DNA from 3 places in the Streptomyces sp. NPDC001093 genome. Region 2 is predicted to be linked to each of the others. Evidence: riboswitches for the same ligand, from Rfam matches in the RefSeq annotation. Region 2 holds a riboswitch; each other region holds the start of a gene.
The links. Region 2 has a riboswitch for cyclic di-AMP ahead of ABT288_RS16275 (M23 family metallopeptidase). Riboswitches for the same ligand answer to the same signal wherever they lie in the genome.
Positions count from the first base shown of each region.

Region 1: linked by a shared signal. The riboswitch ahead of ABT288_RS00040 (M23 family metallopeptidase) and the one ahead of ABT288_RS16275 (M23 family metallopeptidase) in region 2 are both predicted to bind cyclic di-AMP.
Region 3: linked by a shared signal. The riboswitch ahead of ABT288_RS38325 (C40 family peptidase) and the one ahead of ABT288_RS16275 (M23 family metallopeptidase) in region 2 are both predicted to bind cyclic di-AMP.

Region 1 covers NZ_JBEPBF010000001.1:5,826-10,188, reverse strand. Annotated here, with positions in the region: gene ABT288_RS00050 (dihydrofolate reductase family protein) at 1-1,090, shown strand, start outside; tRNA gene ABT288_RS00045 (tRNA-Met) at 1,170-1,243, opposite strand; cyclic di-AMP (ydaO/yuaA leader) riboswitch at 1,529-1,673, shown strand; gene ABT288_RS00040 (M23 family metallopeptidase) at 1,683-2,708, shown strand; gene ABT288_RS00035 (aldo/keto reductase) at 2,779-3,723, shown strand; gene ABT288_RS00030 (PrsW family intramembrane metalloprotease) at 3,814-4,363, opposite strand, start outside.
Region 2 covers NZ_JBEPBF010000027.1:25,245-29,607, reverse strand. Annotated here, with positions in the region: gene ABT288_RS16280 (GntR family transcriptional regulator) at 1-406, opposite strand, end outside; gene ABT288_RS16275 (M23 family metallopeptidase) at 606-1,349, opposite strand; cyclic di-AMP (ydaO/yuaA leader) riboswitch at 1,362-1,524, opposite strand; gene ABT288_RS16270 (M16 family metallopeptidase) at 1,763-3,151, opposite strand; gene ABT288_RS16265 (M16 family metallopeptidase) at 3,148-4,363, opposite strand, start outside.
Region 3 covers NZ_JBEPBF010000116.1:23,423-27,785, forward strand. Annotated here, with positions in the region: gene ABT288_RS38325 (C40 family peptidase) at 9-1,199, opposite strand; cyclic di-AMP (ydaO/yuaA leader) riboswitch at 1,207-1,378, opposite strand; gene pcrA (DNA helicase PcrA) at 1,641-4,133, shown strand; gene ABT288_RS38335 (M23 family metallopeptidase) at 4,162-4,363, opposite strand, start outside.

The DNA.
Region 1 (4,363 bases), on a different contig from region 2:
CGGCTACCTGGACGACACCGGCCCCGACCGGCTCCTGCTGTCCAGCCCGGCCGACTTCGACCGGGTCGACGCGGTACGGGCCTCCGTCGACGCCATCCTGATCGGCGCCGGCACGATCCGCGCCGACAACCCGCGACTGCTGGTCAACTCCGCCGAGCGCCGCGCGGCGCGGGTGCGGGCGGGCCGGCCGGAGTACCCGCTGAAGGTGACCGTCACCGCCACCGGCGACCTCGACCCCGATGCCAACTTCTGGCACACCGGCGGCGACAAACTCGTCTACACGACCGACGAGGGCGCCGAGCGGGCCGTCCGCCGCGTCGGCGGCACCGCCGACGTCGTCCCGCTCGGCCCCGGCCTCGACTGGCGGGCCCTGCTGTCCCACCTGCACGACGTGCGCGGGGTCGGACGGCTGATGGTCGAGGGCGGCGGCACGGTCCACACCCAGCTGCTCCAGCTGGGGCTCGCCGACGAGCTCCAGCTGGTCCTCGCGCCGCTGTTCGTCGGCGACCCGGCCGCGCCCCGCCTGTTCGGCCCCGGCGGCTACCAGGCCGGCCGGCTGCGCCTGACCGAGACCCGCCGGATCGAGGACGTTGTTCTCATGCGCTACGAGCCCACGGCCCCCGGCACGGGTGCCGTCGCCACCGCCGCCGACCGTCACTGGCTGCGCACCGCCTGCGAGCTGGCCGCGCTGTGTCCGCCCTCGCGGACCGCGTTCAGTGTGGGGGCGGTGGTGGTCGCGGCCGACGGTACGGAGCTCGCGCGGGGTCACTCGCGCGAGGGAGACGACCCAGTGGTCCATGCGGAGGAGGCCGCCCTCGCCAAGCTCGACCCGGCGGATCCGCGGCTGGCCGGCGCCACGGTGTACAGCAGCCTGGAGCCCTGCGCCCGGCGGGCCTCGCGGCCCGCGCCCTGTGCCGAGCTGATCCTTCGGGCGGGGGTGCGCAGGGTGGTCACGGCCTGGCGGGAGCCGGACACGTTCGTGGACGCGGCCGACGGGAGCGGCGTCCTGGCGAAGGCGGGCGCGGAGGTGGTCGTCCTGCCCGAGCTGGAGGGCCCCGCCAAGGCGCCGAACGGGCATCTGCTGGGGTGAGCCCGCCCCGGCCCGTCCCGTACAGGGGCGGAAAGCACTCAGGGCCGGAATCCCATGGATTCCGGCCCTGAGCCTTCAGTAGCGGGGACAGGATTTGAACCTGCGACCTCTGGGTTATGAGCCCAGCGAGCTACCGAGCTGCTCCACCCCGCGTCGTTGTGTCTCTACTGTACACCACCCGGTGTGCCGCCCGGCGCCACCTGATCGTCTTCACCCACAGTGACCGGACGGACGCCCTCCGCATAACATCTGAGTCACCATCAAAAACGCCGAGACTCCTGAGCGGCGGCCAACTCGCCCCATTTGCCGCACTCCTGGCCGGTAAGTCCCGCTCGGAAAAGGTTAATGATCAAGCCGAACGGCTTGGAAAGTGACTCGCAGGTCTATTAACGTTCGATAACGCAGCGCGGTCGTCCCAGCCGCCACAAGAGGCGGCTCCGTGCGCACGCGCCTAATCCCGCAAGGGAGCCGGGGAACCACCACCTTGGGGTGAATCGCGCGGATACCGGCCGGTATACGCGCGTAGGAGACCTTCCTGCTCCGAACCCGTCAGCTAACCCGGTAGGCGGAGGAAGGAAAGGAGTACGCCCGAGTGGCGTCCAACCGGCCCGCCCCAGAAGCCCCGTTCGTGCCCCCGCAAGCCCAGCCGGAGACCTTCGGCTACGGCGCCTACCGCGCCGAGGAGGGGCCCTGGGAGGAGTGGAACCCCACCGAGGACTCCGTCTCCCCGGTCCGTGGCCGGCACCGCGTCGCCAAGCAGCGCGGCGGCTTCGCGCGCAGCTCCACCGTCCTCGGCGTCGGCGTGATGGCCGCGGTCGGCGCGGGCGGCATGGCCAGCGCCAACACCGGCAAGCCGCCGGTCTCCATATCCCTGCCGGACCTGAACTCCGTCGAGCACATCTTCGGCGGCTCCTCCGACACGCCCCAGGCCACCGCCACCGGCCTCAGCAAGGTCGGTGTGACCACCGACAGCGCCGGCGGCGGCAACGCCGGCGAGGCCCTGCGCAACCGGATCATGGCCCAGGCCGAGCAGCAGCAGAACAAGGCCGACAGCAAGGCCACCGTCGCCGCGATCGCCGCGGCCGACAAGCAGACCGCCGCCGCGGCCGCCAAGGCGGAGCAGGCCGCCGCCGCCGAGGCCGCCGACGCCAAGGCGAAGGCGGAGGCCGACGCCAAGCAGGCCGCCGAGGCCAAGCGGCTGGCCGAGCTGGCCAAGGAGTACACGCTGCCGGTCGTCTCGTACACGATCACCGGAACCTTCGGGCAGCCCGGCGCGATGTGGTCCTCCGGCTACCACACCGGCCTCGACTTCGCCGCCCCCACCGGCACCCTCATCAAGGCCGTCCACAGCGGCACGGTCACCCAGGCCGGCTGGGCGGGCGCCTACGGCTACCGCACCGTCATCACCCTGGACGACGGCACCGAGCTGTGGTTCTGCCACCAGTCCTCGATCAACGTCTCCGTCGGGCAGAAGGTCTCCACCGGCCAGGTCATCGGCCGCGTCGGCGCCACCGGCAACGTCACCGGCCCGCACCTGCACCTGGAGGTCCACCCGAACGGCCAGGCGACCGCCATCGACCCGGCGCCGTGGCTGCGGGACAAGGGCCTCACCCCCTGACGCCTCCGTTCGGGCGATCCTGACGCCGGTGGTGGAATGCGGTCATCCACCGCCGGCGTTGGCACAGAGCATGACCTCTCTGCGCACACTCGGCTCCTCCGACCTCCAGGTCTTCCCGCTCTGCCTCGGCGGCAACGTCTTCGGCTGGACCGCCGACGAGGACACCTCCTTCGCCGTCCTCGACGCCTACACGGCGGTCGGCGGCAACTTCATCGACACCGCCGACTCCTACACGGCGTGGATCGAGGGCCACCGGGGCGGCGAGTCCGAGACGATCATCGGCAAGTGGGTCAAGGCCCGCGGCAACCGCGACCGCGTCGTCATCGCCACCAAGGTCAGCCAGCACCCCGAGTTCCAGGGCCTGTCCGCCGCCAACATCAAGGCCGCCGCCGACGCCTCCCTGCGCCGCCTGGACACCGACTACATCGACCTCTACTACACCCACTTCGACAAGCCCGAGATCCCGGTCGAGGAGATCATCGGCGCGCTGGACGAGCTGGTGAAGGCGGGCAAGGTCCGCCACATCGCCGCCTCCAACATCAGCCCCGAGCGCCTCAAGGCCTCGCTCGAGGTCTCCGACCGCGAGGGTCTGGCCCGCTACGTCGCCCTCCAGCCCCACTACAACCTCGTCTCCCGCGACACCTACGAGGGCCCGCTGCAGGACCTGGCCGCCAAGGAGGGCCTGTCCGCCGTGCCGTACTTCTCCCTCGCCGCAGGCTTCCTGACCGGCAAGTACCGCCCCGGCACCAAGGTCGACAGCGCCCGCGCGGGCCGGGCCCAGGAGTACGCGGAGACCGAGCGCGGCCAGAAGGTCCTCGCGGCCCTGGACGAGATCGCCGGCGCCCACGACGCCCCCGTCGCCACGGTCGCCCTCGCCTGGCTGGCGGCCCAGCCGACGATCACGGCCCCGATCGCCTCGGCCCGCACGCCGGCCCAGCTCCCGGCCCTCCTGGCCGTGGCGGACCTGAAGCTGACGGAGGAGGAGCTGGCGCGGCTGACGGCAGCGTCTGCCTGAGCCCTCCCGCCGGCTTGATTCCTCCGCCGCAACGGCGCTCGGCCACGACGGCGGATTCCGGCGGTGCCATACCCTCCGCCACCCGATCGGTCACGACTGATACGGGTTGTAAGCAGAGTAGGGCGCCGCCGGACTGCCGTACCCCGGCCGATACGCCGTGGGCATCGGCACCGGCGCCGCGTACATCGGCCGAACCGGTGGAGCCATCCGCGCCGCATACTCCAGCGCCGGCCGTGCCGCGTTCCTCCGCTTCCACAGCTCGTCCAGCAGCTCCCGCTCCCGTACGACGAAGTCGGCCCCGGCCTTCCCCTGACGCCCCCGGCGCCGCAGGAACGCGAGCGAGGTGGCGTCCGTCTCGTAGCGCGCCACCTCCCGCGCCACCGGCTTGCCGCCGTGGTGCCGGGCGTAGTCACGGGCCGTCCGCCGGGCCCGCATCGACCCGAGCGCGAACGGCTCGGCCGGCCCCAGCCACCCGGCCAGCACATACGCCGGCAACTCCTCGCGCACGGTGCGCAGTTCCCGCTGCCGCGTCCAGATCGCGAGCCAGGTCAGCAGCCCGAACACGGGCACCATGAATCCGCCGTAGACGGCGAAGAAGCCGAACTCGCCGAAGGTGGAGGAGCCGTTCCAGAAGGCGTGC
Region 2 (4,363 bases):
GGGCGAGCGTCTCGTGGAACCAGCCGCCCAGCGAGCGCAGGTCGCCGCTGTTGCCGCTGCGGGCCCGCTCCTGGCCCAGCCTGACGAGGCCACGCAGCACCTTCAGATGGGCCTCGGTGCGCCGCTGCGCGGCCCGGGCGGCCCCGAGCGGCTCCAGCAGCAGGCGCATCTCCAGCAGGTCGGCGGCCTCCTGCTCGGTCGGCTCGGCCACGCACGCGCCCGCGTGCCGGCGGGTCACCACGAAGCCCTCGGCCTCCAGGGTGCGCAGAGCCTCGCGGACGGGGACGCGCGAGACGCCGTAGCGGCGGGCCAGGACTTCCTCGGTCAGCCGGCCGCCGCGCTCGTAGACACCCGCGACGATGTCGTCCCGGATGGCCGTGCACACCGAGTGCGCCGGAATACGCATGACCGACCTCCGCCTTAATCCCCGTGAAACGTCGACGATGGACGCCTGTTCCGTGACTCTATTCCAATGAGCCGGAATTTCCGACGGCGGGCCGGAATCCATGGATATTTTTTGGTCAGCGGATCGGGTGGCGCCCGTGAAAAGACGGCGAAAGCCCCGGCTCGGTGAGCCGGGGCTTCGCATGCAGTGCGACGAGGCGTCAGACGTTCACGCCGTGCTTGCGGAGGTAGGCGACGGGGTCGACGTCCGAGCCGTAGTCGGGGGTCGTACGGGCCTCGAAGTGCAGGTGCGGGCCCGTGGTGTTGCCGGTCGCGCCGGACAGGCCGATCTGCCGGCCCGGGGTGACCTGCTGGCCCACCGAGACGCCGATGGACGACAGATGGCCGTACTGGGTGTACATGCCGTCGGCCATCCTGATCACGATCTGGTTGCCGTACGCGCCGCCCCAGCCGGTGGAGACGACCGTGCCGGAGCCGACCGCGTGGACCGGGGTGCCACTGGCGGCGTGGAAGTCTATGCCCGTGTGGCGGCCGGAGGACCACAGGGAGCTGCTGGCCTGGTAGCCGGTGGAGACGTAGGAGTCGGCTATCGGGGCGACGAAGGCGTTCAGGCGCTCGCGCTCGGCCTCCCGGGCGGCGCGGGCCCTGGCCTCGCGCTCCTCCTTCGCCTTCCTGGCCGCGGCCTCCTCGGCCGCCTTCTGCTCGGCGGCCCGCTGCTGCGCGGTGGCCTGTGCGTCGATGTGCTCGGCGACGTCGTCGCTCACGGCGAGGACGGGCGTGAGGCCGGTCTGCTCCACCGTGTTCTCGGCGGCGAGCGCCGGGGAGGCGGCGAGGGTGCCGATGACACCGGTGGTGGTGAGGGCCGCGACGCCTGCCGCCTGAGCGGTGGTGCGCTTGACCCGGCCGGGCTTGCGGTGCTTCCCGGTGGCGCACATGAACGCCATGGAGTGGCTGGTCCTTTCCTTCCCTCTCGCCTACCGGGTTAGCTGACGGGTTCGGAGCAGGAAGGTCTCCTACGGACTCCCTCGCGCTGGCGCGGGCGCCCGATTCACCCCAGGGACTGCGTGGGTCCCCGGCTCCCCTGGCTCGCGCCGTACGGGGACTCGGCGATGGCTGTCCGGTGCCGCGGGTGCGGCGCACTGCCTACCGACGAACAGCCCGGACGACGCTACGGAAGCCTGCTTCGAACCCCAAACCGATCCGGGCCTTTGTAGCGCATCCCACAGGGCAGACAGGCAACCTCCGTCTCAAATCGGGCATCTGGAGAAGGGAGTGGAACAGCAGGGGCCCTGACGACGAGTCGGTCGTCAGGGCCCCACGCGCGTGTGCCGTCACTCAGCAGCCGTCCCTACGGGGACTACTCGGCCGCCACCACGGTCACTTCACCGATCCCCAGCGCCTCCACCGGTGCCTTGATCTGGGCGGCGTCACCGACGAGGACGGTCACCAGACGGTCCACCGGGAAGGCGTTCACGACGGCCGCCGTGGCCTCCACCGTGCCCGTCGCGGCCAGCTGCTGATACAGCGTCGCCTGGAAGTCGTCGGGCAGGTACTGCTCGACCTGGTCGGCCAGCGTGCTCGCGACGGCGGCCGCGGTCTCGTACTTCAGCGGCGCCACCCCGACGAGGTTCTGCACCGCCACGTCCCGCTCGGCGTCGGTCAGCCCGTCCGCGGCGAGGGTGCGCAGCACCTTCCACAGGTCCTCCAGCGCCGGGCCGGTGTTGGGGGTGTCCACGGAGCCGCTGATGGCGAGCATCGACGCGCCCGTGCCGTCCGGCGCGGACCTGAGGACCTGGCCGAACGCGCGCACACCGTAGGTGTAGCCCTTCTCCTCGCGCAGGACGCGGTCCAGGCGGGAGGTGAGGGTGCCGCCGAGGCAGTAGGTGCCGAGCACCTGGGCGGGCCACACACGGTCGTGCCGGTCGGGGCCGACGCGGCCGATGAGCAACTGCGTCTGCACGGCGCCGGGCCGGTCCACGATGACCACGCGTCCGGTGTCGTCGGCGGTCACCGGCGGCACGGGCCGCGGCTCGCCCGGGGTGCCCGTCCAGGCGCCCAGGGTGTCGAGGAGCAGCGCGTCCAGGTCGACGCCGGTGAGGTCGCCGACGACGACCGCGGTGGCGGTGGCCGGGCGTACGTGCCGGCCGTGGAAGGCGCGTACGGCGGCGGCGTCGATCTTCTCGACCGTCTCCTCGGTGCCCTGGCGCGGGCGCGACATGCGCGCGGCCACCGGGAACAGCTCCTTGGAGAGCTCCTTCGCGGCCCTGCGGGAGGGGTTGGCCAGCTCGTGCGGGATCTCGTCCAGGCGGTTGCGGACCAGCCGCTCCACCTCGCTGTCGGCGAACGCGGGCGCGCGCAGCGCGTCGGCGAGCAGGCCGAGGCCCTTGGCCAGGCGGGAGGCCGGGACCTCCAGGCTGAGCCGGACGCCGGGGTGGTCGGCGTGCGCGTCGAGCGTGGCGCCCGCGCGCTCCAGCTCGGCGGCGAACTCCTCGGCGGAGTGCTTGTCGGTGCCCTCGGAGAAGGCCCGCGCCATGATCGTGGCGACGCCGTCCAGACCGGCCGGCTCGGCGTCCAGGGGCGCGTCGAGCAGCACCTCGACGGCGACGACCTGCTGGCCGGGGCGGTGGCAGCGCAGCACGGTCAGGCCGTTGTCGAGCGCGCTGCGCTCGGGCGCCGGGAACGCCCACGGCTTGGCCTCGCCGGGCTGCGGCTGGGGGTGGAAGTCCATGGTGGCGAGCTGGGTCACTTGGCCGTCTCCTCGTTCTCGTTACCGGCCTCTACGGTGGCTTCCTGCTCCGGGTCCTCGGGGACGTCGGCGTCCGGGGCCTTCTCCGGGGACTTCGGCTCGTAGACCAGAACCGCGCGGTTGTCGGGGCGCAGGCGGGCCTGGGCGACCGCCTGGACCTCCTCGGGGGTCACCTCCAGGACGCGCTTGACGGCGGTGAGGGCGAGCTGCGGGTCACCGAACAGGACGGCGTACCGGCACAGTTCGTCGGCGCGGCCGGCGACCGTGCCGAGCCGGTCCAGCCACTCGCGCTCCAACTGGGCCTGGGCGCGCTCCATTTCCTCGGGCGTGGGGCCCTCCTCGGCGAACCGGGCCAGCTCCTCGTCGATGGCGGTCTCGATGACCGGCACCTCGACGTCACCGGAGGTCTTCACGTCCAGCCAGCCCATGGAGGGCGCGCCGGCGAGCCGCAGCAGGCCGAAGCCGGCCGCGACGGCCGTGCGGTCGCGGCGCACGAGCCGGTTGTAGAGGCGGGAGGACTCGCCGCCGCCGAGGACGGTCAGGGCGAGGTCGGCGGCGTCGCACGCGCGCGTGCCGTCGTGCGGGAGGCGGTAGGCGGCCATCAGGGCGCGCGCCGGGACCTCCTCGACGACGACCTCGCGCTTCTGCTCGCCGATGACCTCCGGCAGGGAGCCGTCGCGGGGGGCGGGCTTGCCGTCGTGGGAGGGGATCGACCCGAAGTACTTCTCGATCCAGGCGAGGGTCTGCCGGGGATCGATGTCGCCGACCACGGAGAGCACCGCGTTGTTCGGCGCGTAGTAGGTGCGGAAGAACTGGCGGGCGTCCTCCAGGGTGGCCGCGTCCAGGTCCGCCATCGAGCCGATCGGCGTGTGGTGGTAGGGGTGGCCCTCCGGGTACGACAGGCCGGTCAGCTTCTCGAAGGCGGTGCCGTAGGGCACGTTGTCGTAGCGCTGACGGCGCTCGTTCTTGACGACGTCCCGCTGGTTCTCCATGGACTCGTCGTCCAGGGCGGCGAGCAGCGAGCCCATGCGGTCGGCCTCCAGCCAGAGGGCGAGCTCCAGCTGGTGGGCGGGCATGGTCTCGAAGTAGTTGGTGCGCTCGAAGCTGGTGGTGCCGTTGAGCGAGCCTCCGGCGCCCTGCACGAGCTCGAAGTGACCGTTGCCCTTGACCTGCGCCGAGCCCTGGAACATCAGGTGCTCGAAAAGGTGAGCC
Region 3 (4,363 bases), on a different contig from region 2:
GGTGGCGGTCAGCCCGGTCGGACCACGCTGTGGATGATCGACTCGCCGCCGTAGTAGATCGACTCCTCACGGACGTACGCGCCCGGCTTCGGGGCGTGGATCATCATGCCGTTGCCTATGTAGATGCCGACGTGGCTGATGTCGTCGTAGAAGAAGACCAGATCGCCCGGCCGCGCGTCGGCGAGCGAGACCGTGGTGCCCGCGTTGACCTGGTCGTACGTGGTGCGCGGAAGCGTGACGCCGGCGGCTCTCCAGGCGGCCTGGGTGAGGCCCGAGCAGTCGTAGGAGTCCGGCCCGATGGCGCCCCACACATACGGCTTGCCGATCTGCGCGCGGGCGAAGGCGAGCGCCTTCTCGGCCTTCGTGTCGTACGAGCCGGTCGTCGTGGACCCGGTCGAGCCGGAGCCCGTCGAACCGGATCCGGATCCGGACCCCGTGGGCGATGACGACGAGGAGGACGACGGTGACGACGAGGCGGCCTGCTGCTGAGCCGCCTGCTGCTTCGCCAGCTCGGCCGCCTTGCGCGCCGCCTCCTGCTGCTTCTCCCGCTCGATGGCGGCCAGGCGCGCCTTCTCCTGGGCCGACAGCTGCGACAGCAGCTCGCGCGCCGAGGCCAGCTTCTTCTGGACGGTGGCCTTGGCGGTCTGCAGGTCGTGCTGTGAGTCGGTCAGCGTCTGCAGGCTCTGCGCGGCCTCCCGCCGCTGCTTCATGGTCGCGGCCTGCTCGCCGATGTAGTCGTCGACCGCGCTCTTCTCCCGCGAGGTCAGCCGGTTCATCAGCTGGGTCTGGTCGAAGTAGTCCTGCGGGTCGTTGGCCAGCAGGAAGGTGGCCGTGCCGGGAGCGGCGGCACCGGTGCGGTACTGCGCCGCGGCGAAGGAGCCCAGTTCCTCGCGGGCCTTGTTGAGGCGTGCCGTGCGCCGGGCGACGTCGTCGCGCAGGGCGTCGACGCGGCCCCGCTGTCTGACGGACCGCTCCTTGGCCGCGTCGTACTTCTCGGTCGCCGACTCCGCCTGGCGGTAGAGGTCGTCGACCTTCTTCTCGACCTCCTCCAGGCTCGGCTTGGTGCGATCGGTACTCGGGGCGGCCTCTGCGGTCTGCGAGAGCACGGCCATGGAGGTGAGGGCGGCGGTGGCGAGGGCGGGGGTGCGAAGGCCCGATCCGATGGATCCGCCGGGGCGCGTCTTGCGGTGCGACGCCAAGGGAGGCGACTCCTTCCAATGGGCCGCCTACCGGGTTAGCTGTCGGGTTCGGGCGGTGGTTCGGAAGGGTTGCCCTACGGCGGCGTCCCGGGTGGGAGCCGGCCGATTCACCCCAGAGGTCGGTGGGTCCCCGGCTCCGGGCGCCCTGCGGGGCACACCGGACTCGGCGGAGGCCGTGCGGCCCGGCGAGGTTCGCCGGTAGGGGTCGTACGGCCCGCACGCACGCTAGCCAACTCGTGTGACTCCTGTGAAGGTTGGTGCGTGATATGTCCGATACATTTTCGTGACCTGGGGCAGGTTTCGCTCCTGTGTCATCGGGTGGTTCCGTTGTGTGAGCAGGCGGAGGCTCATTCCGCGGTCACGATCAACTCTCTTCCGGAACCGGCCATGTTCCGGGGACTGCGACCGGTTGTCGGTGGGGCGCCCTAGACTCGGAGAGCGATGAGCAGCCTCTTTGACGACAGCTTCCTGGCGGACCTCCAGGCCCCTCGCGGGCACGAGGAGGAGCCCCCGCCGCCGCCCGACGACGATCACGCTCCGGAGCCGCTTCCGGACGATCTGTTCGGCGGGAAGTTCGACGCGCCGCCGGAGCGGGACGCGTACTACCGCGACGGCGCCCCGCGCCCCGCGATCGACTCGGCGGCGCTGCTGGAAGGGCTGAACGACAACCAGCGGGCCGCGGTCGTGCACGCCGGTTCCCCGCTGCTCATCGTGGCCGGCGCCGGCTCGGGCAAGACCCGCGTGCTCACCCACCGCATCGCCCATCTGCTCGCCGAGCGGCACGTGCACCCGGGCCAGATCCTCGCGATCACCTTCACCAACAAGGCCGCGGGCGAGATGAAGGAGCGTGTCGAGCAGCTCGTCGGCCCGCGCGCGAACGCGATGTGGGTGATGACCTTCCACAGCGCGTGCGTGCGCATCCTGCGCCGCGAGTCGAAGAAGCTCGGCTTCACGTCGTCGTTCTCGATCTACGACGCCGCCGACAGCAAGCGCCTGATGGCCCTGGTCTGCCGCGACCTGGACCTCGACCCCAAGCGCTTCCCGCCGAAGTCGTTCAGCGCCAAGATCAGCAACCTGAAGAACGAGCTGATCGACGAGGAGGACTTCGCCGCCCAGGCCACCGACGGCTTCGAGAAGACCCTCGCCCAGGCCTACGCGCTCTACCAGTCGCGCCTGCGCGAGGCCAACGCGCTCGACTTCGACGACCTGATCATGACGACGGTCAACCTCCTGCGCGCCTTCCCCGACGTCGCCGAGCACTACCGCCGCCGTTTCCGGCACGTCCTCGTCGACGAGTACCAGGACACCAACCACGCCCAGTACGCGCTGGTGCGGGAACTCGTCGGCACGGGGGAGCGCTCCGCCGAGGAGGGCGACACCCCGCCCGGCGGGTACGACCTCCCGCCCGCCGAACTGTGCGTCGTCGGTGACGCGGACCAGTCGATCTACGCCTTCCGGGGCGCGACGATCCGCAACATCCTGCAGTTCGAGGAGGACTACCCGAACGCGACGACGATCCTGCTGGAGCAGAACTACCGCTCCACGCAGACCATCCTGTCCGCCGCCAACGCGGTCATCGAGCGCAACGAGTCCCGCCGCCCGAAGAACCTGTGGACCAACGCCGGGCAGGGCGCGCGGATCACCGGCTACGTCGCCGACACCGAGCACGACGAGGCCCAGTTCGTCTCCGACGAGATAGACCGCCTGGTCGACGCGGGCGAGGCCAAGGCGGGTGACGTCGCCGTCTTCTACCGCACCAACGCCCAGTCCCGTGTCTTCGAAGAGGTCTTCATCCGTGTCGGCCTGCCCTACAAGGTCGTCGGCGGTGTCCGCTTCTACGAGCGCAAGGAGGTCCGGGACGTCCTGGCCTACCTGCGCGTCCTCGCCAACCCCGAGGACTCGGTGCCGCTGCGCCGCATCCTCAACGTGCCCAAGCGCGGCATCGGCGAGCGCGCCGAGGCGATGATCGACGCCCTCGCCCAGCGCGAGAAGGTCAGCTTCCCGCAGGCGCTCAAGCGCGTGGACGAGGCGTACGGCATGGCCGCGCGCTCCACCAACGCCGTCAAGCGGTTCAACACGCTGATGGAGGATCTGCGTACGATCGTCGAGTCCGGCGCGGGCCCCGCGACCGTCCTGGAGGCGGTGCTCGAACGCACCGGCTATCTGGCCGAGTTGCAGGCCTCCACCGACCCGCAGGACGAGACTCGCATCGAGAACCTCCAGGAACTCGCGGCCGTGGCCCGGGAGTTCGAGCAGGAGCGCGGCGAAGGCGAGGCCACTTCGCTGGCCGACTTCCTGGAGCAGGTGGCGCTGGTCGCCGACTCCGACCAGATCCCCGACGAGGACGAGGAAGGCTCCGGCGTCATCACCCTGATGACCCTGCACACCGCCAAGGGCCTGGAGTTCCCCGTCGTCTTCCTGACCGGCATGGAGGACGGCGTCTTCCCGCACATGCGCGCCCTCGGCCAGACCAAGGAGCTGGAGGAGGAGCGGCGCCTGGCGTACGTCGGCATCACACGCGCGCGGGAGCGGCTCTACCTCACGCGGTCGACGATGCGCAGCGCCTGGGGCCAGCCGTCGTACAACCCGCCCTCCCGCTTCCTGGAGGAGATCCCGGCCACCCATGTGGACTGGAAGCGGACGGGAGCGACGGCGCCGGTGTCCTCCGGCCCGGCCTCCGGGATCGCGGCCTCGCTGTCCTCGAGCCGCTCGCGCTCCTCGGCGTCGGGCGCGTCCGGGTTCGCCACCCGGCGGACCACGGAGAAGCCGGTGGTCGCGCTGGCCGTCGGGGACCGGGTCACCCACGACCAGTTCGGGCTCGGCACGGTCGTCGGTGTGAAGGGCACGGGCGCGAACGCGGAGGCCACGATCGACTTCGGCGACACCAAGCCGAAGCGGCTGCTGCTGCGGTACGCGCCGGTGGAGAAGCTGTAGGGGCCCCGGGGGCTCAGGCCCCCGGGTTCTACGTCGGGTCGAGCCCGTGGCTGCGCAGCCACGGCAGCGGGTCTATGGCCGCCCCGCCCGCGGGCCGTACCTCGAAGTGCAGGTGCGGGCCGGTGGAGTTGCCGGAGTTGCCGGAGTAGGCGATCGGCTGGCCGGCCTTGACGGACGTCCCGGCGGGAACGCGGTAGCTGGACAGATGGCAGTACCAGGTCTCGGTGCCG